One region of the Paenibacillus vulneris genome, then DNA from elsewhere that is predicted to be linked to it. Evidence: a T-box and tRNA genes for the amino acid it is inferred to sense, from the RefSeq annotation. Region 1 holds a T-box; the other holds one or more tRNA genes.
The links. The T-box of region 1 lies ahead of metG (methionine--tRNA ligase). A T-box ahead of a tRNA ligase gene usually reads a tRNA of that ligase, here a tRNA-Met.
Positions count from the first base shown of each region.

Region 2: it has a tRNA-Met gene. The T-box ahead of metG (methionine--tRNA ligase) is inferred to sense a tRNA for this amino acid. The anticodon was not compared.

Region 1 is NZ_BAABJG010000002.1:67,195-74,387, forward strand. It holds gene ABEA66_RS00785 (LCP family protein) at 1-199, opposite strand, end outside; gene ABEA66_RS00790 (ABC transporter ATP-binding protein) at 639-1,691, shown strand; gene ABEA66_RS00795 (ABC transporter permease) at 1,684-2,478, shown strand; gene ABEA66_RS00800 (ABC transporter permease) at 2,483-3,268, shown strand; gene metG (methionine--tRNA ligase) at 3,383-5,020, opposite strand; T-box leader at 5,072-5,362, opposite strand; gene ABEA66_RS00810 (hypothetical protein) at 5,594-6,274, shown strand; gene ABEA66_RS00815 (serine hydrolase domain-containing protein) at 6,427-7,193, shown strand, end outside.
Region 2 is NZ_BAABJG010000037.1:23,177-30,369, forward strand. It holds gene spoIIE (stage II sporulation protein E) at 1-1,662, opposite strand, end outside; tRNA gene ABEA66_RS28505 (tRNA-Met) at 2,308-2,381, opposite strand; gene ABEA66_RS28510 (S1 domain-containing RNA-binding protein) at 2,620-3,144, opposite strand; gene ABEA66_RS28515 (FtsB family cell division protein) at 3,359-3,697, opposite strand; gene yabQ (spore cortex biosynthesis protein YabQ) at 3,720-4,289, opposite strand; gene yabP (sporulation protein YabP) at 4,286-4,570, opposite strand; gene ABEA66_RS28530 (RNA-binding S4 domain-containing protein) at 4,958-5,227, opposite strand; gene ABEA66_RS28535 (HU family DNA-binding protein) at 5,227-5,499, opposite strand; gene yabN (bifunctional methyltransferase/pyrophosphohydrolase YabN) at 5,579-7,057, opposite strand; gene ABEA66_RS28545 (putative polysaccharide biosynthesis protein) at 7,178-7,193, opposite strand, start outside.

The DNA of each region.
Region 1 (7,193 bases):
TGCCTTCCCATTTGGGCGGGGTATACGTCTCGGACACCTTGGTCGTACTCTTTGCCGTAATTCCGCTAAAAAGCTTGTCATTGTCCGGCTTCGATTGAATGTTGTTGGCAAAATGTAAAAATGCGTATGTATAATATCCGACCCCTACGAAGAGCAGAAGCACTGTAGTGAGTAACGCCCATTTGATTTTCCTGGCCATCTGATCCTTCCTTTCCTTAAGTTGTCAGCCGCTTTTCCTTTGCATCGGGTTCGTGTATCATAACGTATAGGTTTTGACAATACAGCAGGAACATGCATGGAGGATACAGGAAAGCTTAGTGACGTCAAGATGTGTCGATCCCACGGGAAAAAAGTCCTGTTACTTCGTACTTACCACGCGAATCGCTATCATAAACGGACGAGACGAAATGATCGGAAAGACAGCGAAGCAACCGCAAAACGGCTTGCGACCAAGAGTACGGTTAAGCACCTGGGCATTGATAGTAATGGATTCGCGAGACAGGTGATGTTTCCATTATAATTTGATCGGTTTCGTCATAGCAAGTTTCGTCACATTCAGACAAGCTTTGCAGCACCTGTATTAAGATAAGGATACACACCCGAACACCATCACCGAATACGGTCATCAGGAGGAAAACATGCACGCGATAGAAGTACACAATCTTCGAAAAGACTTTAAAGTCCAGAAAAGCCGCGAAGGTCTAAAAGGGGCGGTTCAGGACTTGTTCCGCAGGGAATACAGCCAGGTCCGAGCTGTAAAGGATATCAGCTTCTCCATTCCCCAGGGAGAAATTTGCGGTTATATAGGCGAGAACGGCGCCGGTAAATCGACAACAATCAAAATGCTGACAGGGATTCTGGTCCCGACAGCCGGGGATATCCGCGTGAACGGGTACATTCCGTACCAGGAACGGGAAAAGTTCGTGCGCGGTATCGGCGTCGTGTTCGGACAACGCAGCCAGCTGTGGTGGGATATCGGTGTCATTGAATCGTTCCAATTGTTAAAAAAGGTATACCGGGTCTCGGAGTCGGACTTCAAGCAGCGTCTGGATGAGCTCGTTGAGCGTCTTCAGCTGTCGGAGCTGTTAGCCCGTCCGGTCCGCAAGCTCAGCCTGGGGCAGCGGATGCGCTGTGAGCTGGCGGCCTCGCTGCTGCATAATCCGAAGATTCTGTTTCTGGACGAACCGACGATCGGTCTCGATATTATGGTCAAGACGGAAATCCGCGAGTTTTTGAAGCAGATGAACCAGCGTTACGAAACGACGATTTTGTTGACGACGCATGATCTTCAGGATATTGAAGCGCTGTGCTCCCGAGTCATTATGCTCGATGACGGCAATATCATCTACGATGGCGGCCTGGAGGAGCTCAAGGCAACCTGGGGGAAAGGCAAGGAAGTCATCCTTCAGTTTACCGATCCGGTATCCCTCGAGCAGCTTGGCGAGCTGACCCGAGGGCTTGAGGTGGAATGGACGCTCGAGAGCAGCCGGAACGCCAAGGTATGGATTCCTCTGGAAAAAGCCAACGTGTCCGAGGTGCTGAGCCGTATTGTCGGTGTGATGAGTATTGATGACATCAAGATCGTAGAGACGAATACCGATGATATCGTGCGAGAAATTTATAAGTCCGGCTCGGCTGAAGCCAAGACCGTTACAGCGGCGGCGGAGCAGGGAGTGAACGTTCATGCTTAATGCTTATCTGGATATGATCCGCATCCGTTTTTTAATGATGCTTGCTTATCGTGTTAACTATTACAGCGGTATTATCATTTATGCCCTAAATATTGGAGCCTATTATTTTTTGTGGAAGGCCATTTATGGAGCCAGCGAATCCTTAGGCGGCATGACCGTAGCTCAAATGACGACCTATGTGGCCGTGTCCTGGATGGCCCGCGCGTTTTATTTCAACAATCTGGACCGGGAGATTGCCAATGAAATCAAGGACGGCAGCGTAGCTATCCAATTTATCCGCCCTTATAACTATATTATTGTAAAAATGATGCAGGGCTTGGGCGAAGGCGTATTTCGTTTGCTGTTGTTCTCCACGCCGGGGATGGTTATTGTTTCGTTCTTATTTCCGGTTAGTCTGCCTACGGATCCCGGAGTGTGGGGAATCTTCCTGCTCATGCTGTTTATGAGCTTTTTAATCAATTCGCAGATCAATATTATTACCGGACTCTTCGCGTTCTTTCTTGAAAATAATGAGGGCATGATGCGCATGAAGCGGGTTGCCGTCGATCTTTTCTCCGGGCTGGTCGTTCCGGTTTCGTTCTTCCCGGGGTGGGCGGAAGGGCTGTTGAAGCTGCTGCCTTTTCAAGCAATTACTTATTTGCCCGGAGCCGTGTTCACAGGCAAAGTAACCGGTAGTGCCGTATATGAAGTGCTGGGCGTACAGCTTTTGTGGTTTGTGCTGCTCATCGTGCCTCTGGTTATTTTATGGCGCGGGGCGCGGGCACGGCTGTTCGTGCAGGGAGGTTGAGACGATGTTTTATGCCGGCTTGCTTATCGACTACTTGAAAAATTACATGAAAACAAGAATGGAGTACCGCTCCGACTTCTGGATTGAAGTGCTGTCCGATCTGATGTTCAACGGGCTGAACTTGTTTTTTATCCTGGTTGTATTCCAGCATACGCAGCTCATCGGGGATTGGAACGAGCAGCAAATCTTGTTTATCTACGGTTACTTTATGGTGCCATACGGTATTTTTATAACCTTTTTTAATTTGTGGAACTTTAGTGAGCGATACATTGTGAAGGGGGAGATGGACCGCATCCTGACGCGGCCCGCCTATAACCTGGTTCAGCTGATGCTGGAGAATATGGACCCTTCCTCGCTGTTCAGCGCACTCACCGGTTTTCTCATTATGGTATATTCCTGGTCGCATCTGGGTCTGGGATTGGCTTGGTACGATCCGTTCATCTTCGTGCTGCTGGTTGCCGGCTCGATCATGATCTACGGCGGCATCTATGTTTTCTTCACGTCGCTGTCGTTTTTCTCGGACTCCCCGACAGGCATATTGCCTTTATTGTGGAATATCCAGAACTATGGCCGCTATCCGATGACGATTTATAACAAGCTCATCGGCTTGCTGCTGACGTGGATTCTTCCATTCGGCTTCGTCGGCTTTTATCCTGCAGCGTATTTTCTGGACCGGGCCCATTGGGGGACCTTCGCGCTGCTCACGCCGGTTGTCGGAGCGGTGTTCCTGACGATCGCCCTGCTCATTTGGAACTATGGCGTCAAGCGGTACCGCGGCGCAGGTTCCTAAATCTCCACTAAAGAGGCTGATACGACGCAACTTCTGAACTTAGGTTTTCAACCGCGGCATCCTGTAGAGGATGAGCGGTTACCGGTTCGGCTGAGCGTACGTTCAGCCTCTTTGTTATGCATCAGGAAGGCGGCCGCTCTGTAATCGCTCCATTTCCTCATCGATCCGGCTGGTCTCGATTCTTTCGAATAACGCCTCAGGCGATTGCAGCCGGGTACCGGATGGAGCCTCGAAATAGCTCCAGGAAGGCTCCTTGATGGCAAGGAACGAACGGATGCTGCTGCAGGAGAACGGCAGAAAGGGTGCAAGCAAGCTCGACAGGTTGGCGATGATCTGTACGCAGGTGTATAAGGTATTCACTCCGGCAGCGGGAGCTTCTATGACTTGAAGCCAGGGCCTCTGCTCATCGAAATATTTGTTGGCGCTGCGGACAAAGGCAAAGAGGTTCTCAAGCGCCGCTTTGCACTTCCCGGCCTCAAGCAGAGCTCCGGTTTGCGCATATAATGCCTCCAGCCGCACGCGAACCGTCTCATCCATTTGCCCATCAGGCACCTCTCTATGAAAGGATTTCATCAGGAACATGAGATTGCGATGGACGAAGTTGCCGAAAGCGCCCAGAAGCTCACCATTGTGGCTGTGAATGAAGGCGTTCCATGAAAAATCCGTATCACGCTGCTCCGGCCCATTCACCGTCAAGAAATATCGTAAGGAATCCGGATGGTACCGTTCGAGCATATAGGGCAGCCAGACGGCCCAGTTGCGGCTCGTGGAGAACTTCCTGCCTTCCAGCGTTAAATATTCGCTCGACAGGATGCGGTCGGGAAGATGCAGAGGGCCTGCACCGAGCAGGATCGCAGGAAGAATCAAGGAATGGAAAGGGACGTTATCCTTCCCGTGCACATAATAAGCCGTCGCTTGCTCCGACCAGAACGGCTCCCAGTCCGAATTCGTCTCTGCCGCCCACTGCATGCTGGCTGACAAGTAGCCGCTGACGGCTTCGATCCATACATAAATTTTTTTACCCTCGAAGCCTTCGAGAGGAACATCGATCCCCCATGCCAAGTCGCGGGTCGCTGCGCGGTCGTGCAGACCTTCCTCCAAGTACCGCTTCGTCAGCTGAACGGCGTTGTCTCGCCAGCCTGTGCTTTGTTCCACATAGGCTTGCAGCTGCTCCTGTAGCTTGGATAACGCGAGAAAATAATGATCCGTATGCTTTACGTCCGGTGACTGCTTACATAGCTTGCACTTCGGTTCGCGAAGCTCCAGCGGGTCAAGCAGGGCGGAGCAGGCATCGCATTGATCTCCCCTCGCCTGGCTTCCGCAGTGCGGACAAAGCCCTTCCACATAGCGGTCTGGCAAAAATTGCTCGCATCCCGGACAGTACGTTTGTTCTACCGCTTGCTTATACAGATACCCTCGCTCCAACAGCTTCAAGAACAGCTCTTGCACCACCTTGTGATGAAACGGATGGTCGGTCCGTGTGTAAAGGTCGTAGGAAAAACCAAGCTTTCGGAAGCACTCCGTGAACTCCTCGTGGAACCGGTCCGTTATGGTTGACGGCTCAACCCCTTCCTGGCCAGCCCGGATGGATATAGGTGCTCCATGACAGTCACTGCCCGACACGTAGAGCACTCTTTCTCCTTTTTGTCTGAAATAGCGGGCCAAAATATCTCCCGGCAGCAAGCTTGCCACTCTCCCCAAGTGCAAAGAACCGTTCGCATACGGCCAAGCGCCTCCAATAAAAATAGTCATGAATTTATTCCTCCCTAATAGTAGTTGAATAACAAAAAAACTCCCGTCCCCAAAAAGGACGAGAGCTATCTACTCACGTGTTACCACCTCAATTTATCCGCGCCTCACAGCAAGCGGACCTCTTCAGGTACGGCACCTTAACTTAAGGTGATTATACCCTAGCGCTTTAACGGGCGCCCCCGGTGCAGCCTACTTCCATCCAGCTTGAAGTTCAAGCGGAACGGATTTCGATGCACGGCTCAGAGACCATGTTCGTCGGATGCTTCTTTACTCCTTTTCAGCTGCCGGAGCTCTCTGTTCAAAGAAGGGAATCCCACTACTCTTTCTCTTCGCTGCCTTTGTCGTATTCCTTTGATGAACCATTATATCCAGAAATTCGCTTTTTATCAATGGGCTGTCGGATAAATTCATCTCATCTCGCAAGCCGTAATGGGAATTTTAAGCAAACTTTAAGCTGGCATTCATGTTGGCGTAAAAGTTAGTTCATAACTGGGCTCTATAATGATCCTTGTAAGAGAAAGTCAGCTTTCACAAATAAAGAGAAGCATTTCTACGGATAAGGTGGAGAGAACGATGAAATCCATGAAACAAAAAATGATGGCGGGAACGGTAGCCGCAGCTTTGCTTATTACCGGATTCGGCGGAATGATCACCCATCCGGCTTATGCCGACGATGACAGCGATTCCGATACGGTCATTACGGCTCCGGTTAATACCTCTGTGCCGCTGTCCAAGCGCGTCAATCTGGAGTTGAATCTCATCGTCGTTAAGGCGTCGGGGATTCTGGACATGGATTATGAAGACTTGAACGAGGCGCTCAAGGATGGCAAATCGCTGGCGAGTGTTGCGACAGAGCAAGGGAAAAGCCCTGAGGAATTAATAAGCAAGCTGAAGGAAGAGACGTCAGGCATTATTAACAATGCACTGGCAAGCAGCCAGATTACCCAGGAGGAAGCCGATTCACTGAACAAGAAGGCGGCTCAGCAGATTCAGAAAATTGTCAATGAAGCAGGCTACCAGGCCAAAGAGCATACGGAAAAAACGAAGCTGCCGGTAAAGTTGGGGAAATCCTTGAAGGCTGAGCAATTGGCCGAAGCACTGGGAATAACCAAGCAGGAGCTCAAAAAGGAGCTGAAGGACGGCAAAAGCCTTTCGGAGATTGCCTCCGGCAAGGGGATAACGGACGAACAGCTTATAGCCAAGCTGAAGGATGAACTGACTCCGTCTCTTCAAAGCCTTATTACAAAAAAATAACCATACAGCATCAGGCCGCTCGTGAAAAAATGGGGGGCCTATTGCCTTATTTGCCCGGAAAAAGGGCGGAAGCGCTGCTGCCACATAAAAGAGAGAATGGCTACAGATGCTACATTTAATCGGATTTATCCATAGGATTTGGAGGGGAATTCATGCTAAAAAGAAACAAGAAAAAAAATAAATCCCAGCAACAAGCCAAAGCAAAAGCGAAAGCAATGCAAGGTCATTCGGCTTCGAAATTTTTATTATCCAATATGCTTGCCGCAACTCCATCGTCGGGCAAAGGGAATGCTCCTTATGTAACGAAGGCTTCCAAGGAGAGCATTCCTTACTCACAGGAAGGAATTATTGAACATATACGCAAAGAGAAGCAGCTTGATTATTGGCCGACAGAAGAATGGAGATCGGCCGCGCCCGAAGAGCTGGGGCTCGATTCAGCCGCTCTTGCGCAGATGGTCGAAGAATTTAAGGACGAGCAGATTGACGGATTCGTTCTGGTTCGTAACGGCTATTTGGCGGCTGAGGGGTATAACCGTGACTGGGACGCAGATCAACGCCATCCGATGTTCTCGGTTACGAAAAGCGTTACATCCGCACTGATCGGTATGGCGGTAGATCAAGGTACATTAAGAGAGGACCAGACCTTACAGGAGCTGGTTCCCGAAATGCCTCTCGATCCGTTGAAATCGAAAATTACTATCGGGCAGCTGCTCTCCATGACATCGGGTATTGACTGGGACAACAGGCAGGAGCGTTCTTCTTACGAAATGGACCATTCGCCGGACTGGGGCCGGTATATTCTGGAGCGGCCCATGGCGGCCAAACCGGGCACCATGTTCAGATACAGCAACGGAAATGCCCATCTGCTGTCCGTTCTTGCACAGAAATCGACTGGTATTCCGCTCAGCGTACTGGCCAA
Region 2 (7,193 bases), on a different contig from region 1:
CTTGACGGCAATATGCTCTCCTAATATTTCAGAAAGCAATGGTGCTATGATTTTGCGGCATTCATCAAATCCTTTCGTGAATTGATGGATAATTTCGATTTCCACGTTCCCTTCGTCCAGACTTATAATGTCGATGCTGTGGATGGATAGCCCCAGCTCCTCCAATGCGCTGCGAATCTGTTCCTCCTGCATGAACAGCTCCTGGCCCTCCCGTTTGATTTCCTTGGCCAAGTCCTCCATCACCTGCGAGACCCCAGATAGCTGCTCCGCCACCAGCTGGCGGCTCTCCATGATCTGTTTTTTCCAATGCTGATCGTTCTTGTACAGGCTGTACTGATGCTTCATCACCTCAAGCACTTGATCCGGCTTAATGCAGTGCTTTTTCCATTGAGGCAAAATATGCTTTCTTGCGAGCGGCCCCCTGACCTCCACCTCCGTCATCATATCGGTCATAAATTTATAGGTTTGATAAAATTTATCATCCCAGCATTGGCTTCGCTTCCAGCAGCCCTTGCAGGACTGCTCAGCGACCGAATTCATAAAATGCCCGACCTCCTCCTCCTTCTGAAGCGGCTGCACATCCGCCGTAATTTGCTTGAAGCTGCGCGACAGCTGGCGGAACACCTCGCTGAATTGCTCCACGCGGCTTGCCGTAACATCTCTCACCCGTTTGGCATAGTCATGCTGGGATTTCAAATTTTCCTGAGTGCCGGGCACATATTTGGCCAGCATTTGAATTACCGCTTTCGGTGTAAAGATGAATAAAATAACGGCAGCCAGCGATTCCCAGGTTGAATTCAACACTTCCGATTGGTTCCCGATATAAATCGTGAGAATAGATGAGCCCAGCAGCATGCCGAGCGATACCGCGAGTTTGTTTCCCTCCTTCAATAAGCCTGCCAGCATACCGGCAAAAGCAAGAAGACTCATCTGGTAGATGGCATTGGTATTGGCAAGACTAAGGATTAATCCGGTAATGACCCCGACGGATGCCCCTAACGGAGCCCCTCCCACCAGGGCGAACAGCAATATGAGATAGCGTGACAGTACATGCTCTACGGTAACCGGCCCCACCAACCAGCCCACAGTCCCTGTCATCACGGAAGCGAGAAGAATAATAAGGCATATGACTTCCTCGTTCTTTAAGCTGTAATTTTTGCGGGTTAAGGTAAACACCGGAATCGCCTGCAAAAAGATATGCGTCAGTATGAGGCTGAGCAGCGACTCCACTCCAATCATCAAGAACGCATAACCACTCAGCTGCGTATTGACCAAGCTGGCAAAGAGCTGGACGAAGAAGGTGGAGAAAAATACAATGACCGGTGCATAAGAAATATCGGATCGTTCAAACCTCTCGACCCCTTTTTGGATGAGAAGAAAGACGAGCATCTGTGCAGCAATATAGCCTGCGTGTGCAGGAGCAGCCGAGAAGATGCTGCCGGCCAGCAGGAAGGTCCCCGCCCAGAACAGCAGCTCCCTTCGCAAGAAATACATGACCGCAAAGAAGGCTACGGCGAACGGCGCCAGCTGATCCAGGATCATTGCCCTTCCCAATAAAAATGCCATAAACAAAAGAAGAATGGACCATTTTTTGGCAACGACGGATTGAACCAAGCGATTTTCCACGACGATGCTGGTAATACGGCTTTTCCCTGATTGCATCCAACGACTCCAAACGATTCCAACTTGACCGGCATTTAATTTTCTTTGCATATTTCCTGAACACCACCCATAGACTATTTAGTGGTTCTAGTATATGGGCAGTCTACTATAAAGTTTGTCAGAATGAGTTGGTAGAGCAAAAGTTTTTTCCGACAAAAAAAAGAAGCCGGGCCGAGTCGGCGCCAGCCCTTATATAGACGGCCGTGAAGGACTATGGCAGGGTACGGAATTTATCACATATCCAAACAAGCGTTCGGCTTATGAACTGGTCAAGCCTCCTCTATTGCCGTTACATGGTGTCGATTCACCGGGGGCTCTTTAACGATACGACAAAACAACTGAAACAGGATTCATCGGCCGACATGGATTGGGATATTATTCCACAACTTTCCACTCCCCTGAGCTTAAAATGGTCACATGGTCAAGATTCGCCCGAAACGTCTCACCACTTGCCATGGAATGACACGAATTCTGCCAGAGCACGGAGCTAATAACGAAATTGCTGAAAAAAAATAGCTTCGCAAAGCAGGCATTGGCATCGAAGCTGGTTCAGGTATTTTGGATGAGCCACAAAATGCTACATGACAACGAAAAATACCCTTCCCGAAATCGGATTTCGGAAAGGGTGTCTTCTTGTATCTTCTATAGCGGCGAAGGGGATCGAACCCCCGACCTCACGGGTATGAACCGTACGCTCTAGCCAGCTGAGCTACACCGCCACAACAATCAGAATTATATACTACCGCCGCAGCGTTTGTCAAGATAGCTGGTGTTAGACCCCACAAAGTGGGGTTTTAGCTTCGATGCTGATTCAAGTACTTTGCGGGGAGCCCCGAATGAACCCCACAAAAGTGAGGATTTGGCTTCGATGCTGATTCAGATCTTTTTCCGTGAAGTCTTATAGAGTTAAAAAAACCGTACAAGCATTCACATGCCCGTACGGCTTACTTTGTATCATTAATCGCGTCGTGCTCCTCGGCCTCCACGTTTACCTTCTGTATTCTTCTTCAGGGACGAAATACGTTCTTCGCTATCTTTCAAAAAGCGTGACACTTTGTCTTCGAATGTTAACTTGCCAGCAGGAGGTTTACCCCCACGGCCACCACGGTCGCCTCCACGGCCACCAAAACCGCCGCCACCGCCTCGTGGTCCACGATCTCCACGATCACCGCCGCCAAAATTGCCGCCGCCACTGGAACCGCCACTAGGTCTTTCAAAACGAGCGGGCCTCGCTGTTTCTACCGGTTTATCTACGGCTTGCTTAATCGATAACCCGATTTTGCCGTCTTTGTCCACATTAATCACTTTGACGGTAACCATGTCATTCAACTTCAGATGATCATTAACATCTTTAACATAGTTGTCTGCTATCTCCGAGATGTGCACAAGGCCGGTACCGCCCTCAGGCAGCTCTACAAACGCCCCAAAGTGAGTAATGCCCGTTACTTTTCCTTCCAGCTTGCTGCCCACTTCAATTGCCATAAAGTAAAATGTTCCTCCCTTAAATAATTGAGAAAACCTCTATCGAGGCCTTTCGAAGATGAGCGACCGCGCTTAGAGGTAGGCCTTATTGCCAATAAGATACAGCCCGTAAAAAGATAACGAGACCATTCTTACGATGGTAACAAAAACCCTGACAATGCAGATTATAACGTACTGGCCGCAATACGGTCAACAGAAGGATTATGACACTTGTTTACTTTTGTTCCTTCGGGACATAAAAGAGAGTTTCTCCCTGCTTCACGTAGTGCAGCTCTTTTCTAATTTTTTGTTCCAAATATTCAGGATCGTTCAATCTTGCTATCTCCCGCTTGCTGTCCTGGTTCACCTGCTCGGTTTCCTTCTTCTTCTGCTCCAGAGCAATCACTTTCTCGCTGCGGTCCTTTAGCTTATCGATCTGATTCCACAGAGTTACACCAGCCCAGCTCATAAAGCATGCAAAAATAATGAGGACTAACCGGCGTCTCCGAAAAGAGCCTTTGTTATTCGGTTTCGGTTTTGTCTCTTTGCTTACTGCCGGAACTGCTCGCGTCAACTGTGCAATCCTCCTTATCCGGTCAAAAAAAGCGACGAAAGAATGACGCAATGCTTCGACCTGCTTGGTTTACCCATGTAGGCATACGGAACCACTTGCCGAGCGGCCTCACGAGCCATAGCAGCAATTTCCACATAGGATAGAGTAATTGTAGCATAACTTTATACAGGAAAATAGCTATGGCCAGTAAAAATCCTAAAAACACGACAGTAGCCCTATATAGCCAAATCGACGGAATGATAATAAATACCCGGAACAGCCGTATTCCCAAACGGATCGTTGCCTGAACCAATCGGATCATCCACATAATGACACGAATCACCGTTCGGCTAAACAGCAGAAAGTAAATCCCCACCCCAACAAGCAAGCCGATAAAAATAAACATCCGCACTTGTCCCAAATTGCTCATGTAGAGCAGCTTGAAAATAAGGAGCGTCCCGATGCACCAAAAGAAGATGTCAAGGAGGTAATAGGCATACCGGGGCGCTCGAAGCTGGCCGGCCAGCACCCGATACAGATCGAAAAGTCCGCCTAGCGAAAGTCCCCCAAGAAGCATCATACCCATCGTGACGAATTGAACCTGAAGGGTCACTTAAACAGCTTACCGAAAAATCCCTTGGGCTTACCTTGGGAGTTTGTGTCCAAATAGGCCAGCTCGTTCACCAAACCTTCAATCGCAACCAATCCCTGCTCCAAACTCAAGTTTTTGATATGCAGGTTCTGCCCCTTAATCATAAGATAGCCAAACTCGGTTTCCAGCAAAAATTCCTCACTATCAAAGCTCTCTACATTCATGACGCCGGATACTTCAAGCAGCTTACGGTTCAGCATCTTGATTTCTTGGCGTTTTACTTTTCCCGGCTCGATTGCCATGATACGATCCCTCCTGGCAGCTTTGCTCGTGAATGAACAAAGGATTACATGTTTCGGCCAGGCTGCGGGCCAGTGTAACGACCTCCGGTCGCTGTTGAAAACGGGTTCCTTGATCATAAGATTTTTTCTGGTACAACCCGTTTTCAAAGGCGACACGTAAACTCTCCGGTTCGTTACACTGCCCTCCGCCTTATGAAACATGGAATCATCAAGCATTCACGAGCAAAGCTTGTTTACTTAAAAATATGGAGGGATGTCCCGAAATAGAACCAAAATAACCCCACAAAGTGAGGCCCGGAATTGGAAGCTGATTCACCGCCAAATAGACATCTTCTAACTCTATTAGGGGGGTCAAAAAAGAGACTGAAGGATTCAGTCTCTTTAGCGTTACCATAATTCGGTTTTACGAGCTTCCTCGCTAAGCAGCGTGTACATAGCAGCCGCATCTTCCTTGCGGGTCGATTCGGATAGCTGTTCTACACGCACGGTTACGATTTTCTGGCCGAACTGAATTTTCAGCTCGTCGCCGACCTTAACCGCACTGCTTGGCTTGGCGTCCTTTCCATTGATCCAAACACGTCCTTGATCGGACACGTCCTTGGCGACCGTACGACGCTTGATCAGCCTGGACACCTTGAGAAATTTATCAAGGCGCATTATTTTACCGCTTCTTTAAGCTTGTTACCTGCTTTGAAAGCCGGAACTACGGATTCAGGAATGTTGATTTCTTTACCGGTTTGCGGGTTGCGGCCCGTACGTCCGGAACGCTTGCGAGTTTCGAAGGTGCCAAAGCCGATAAGTTGTACTTTGTCGCCGGTGGAAAGAGCTTCGGTTACTTCGCCCAGGAAGTTGTTCAGAACGGTTTCAACGTCCTTCTTGGTCATGCCGCTTTTCTCAGCGATGTTGTTAATCAAGTCTGTTTTGTTCATGGATACATTTCCTCCTCAAAATAACACTAATGCTATGTATTCTTTGTTCATCAGGAAATTCCTGCTAGCCGTTGTCGATTTATAAAACTTTTTTTGCTTCCTGCCACAAAGATTCCATCTCTTGTAAATCAGTTTGGTCAAAAGATTTACCCTTTAAACGCAGCTGCCGCTCGATATAGCCAAAACGGTCAAAAAATTTGCGATTGGCGTCAGACATGGCTTCTTCGGGCTCGATCTTCAGGAAACGAGCCAAATTTACAATCGAGAACAGCAGATCGCCGAGTTCTTCCTGCTGTTCTTTCTTCGACAAGGAGCTAATAGCTTCCTGCAATTCGACCAGCTCAGATTCGACAACTTTCAACACATCGCCCAGCTCCGACCAGTCAAAGCCGACGGCCGCCGCCTTCTTCTGCAGCTTGTAGGCCTTCATGAGTCCCGGCAATTCGCGAGGAACGCCGGATAGAATAGGAAGCTCATCAGGATCTATGCCCTTACGGCGCTTCTCCTCCTGCTTGATCTGCTGCCAGTTGCTTAACGCCTCGTCCGCATCCTCTGCCTTCATTTCCCCGAATACATGAGGATGGCGTCGAATCAGCTTCTCATTGAGCCCCGCTATGACGTCCCATACGGTAAACCCGCCTTCCTCCGCTTCGATCTGGGAATGAAGCATAATTTGCAGCATCAGGTCGCCAAGCTCTTCCGCCATATGGTCCGGATCGTCCTCATCGAACGTCTCGAGCACCTCGTACGCTTCTTCGATCAGGTTTTTGCGCAGCGACTGGTGCGTCTGCTCACGGTCCCATGGACACCCTTCGGGGCTTCTCAATATTTCGACAATCTCGTGCAAACGGGCAAAGGTACGGTTGCGCAGCCGGTCCTCATCCGAACGCGGGATCCAGACCAGCGACAAATTGCCGTAATCCTGCAAATGATCCAGCTCGTAAAGCGGAATGCGGTGAATGGCCTCTTCTCCCGGTACGCCCAGGGCATGGCCGACGACAACCTCCCAATCATCCGGGTACAGCTCCATCAGGGTCAGCTTCACATCGGAGGCGGAGTACGTATCGTAGACCTGCCCGATTATCGTGTGGAGCTGCGGATTGAGAGCGTGAACCGACAGCTCGGTTCCGTTAAGCAGCTGAAAGCCTTCGATCGGATCGAAGCCGAGACGGATAAAAGCCTGATCCAGGAAGCTCTCTCCCCCAAGCAGCGTAAGCTCGATACCGGCTTCCGGACAGCGTGCCCTCAGCAGCTGGACGGTCATCTCCGCTACCATCGGATGCCCGGGAACGGCATACAGGAGCTCGCCGGCCTCCTTCACCTTGCGCAGCAGCTCGTCCGCAATGGCTTCATACACTTGCTCGAACGTATCCCGGCTTTCATAGAGCTTGTCGAACGACTCGAATGCGATGTCGTTCTCCCTCAGCAGCTTCACCATCGGGTGCTGATCGGTGCGAAGGTAGATCCGATCGGCCTGCTTCAGCTTCTTCCAAACGCCGAGCGTCAATTGATCTTCGTCGCCCGACCCTAGTCCGACTACCGTAATGTGCGGTTTCATGTCGGCATTCGCCTCCTTCAATTGTTCATATCTGTTATCGGCGTGAGCCGGATATGCCTTGTGAATCATGCGCTGCGGGGACTCTTCCGTCGGTCCGTGCACCGAGGACGACCGGCTAATTTATCGCAGCAGCCTG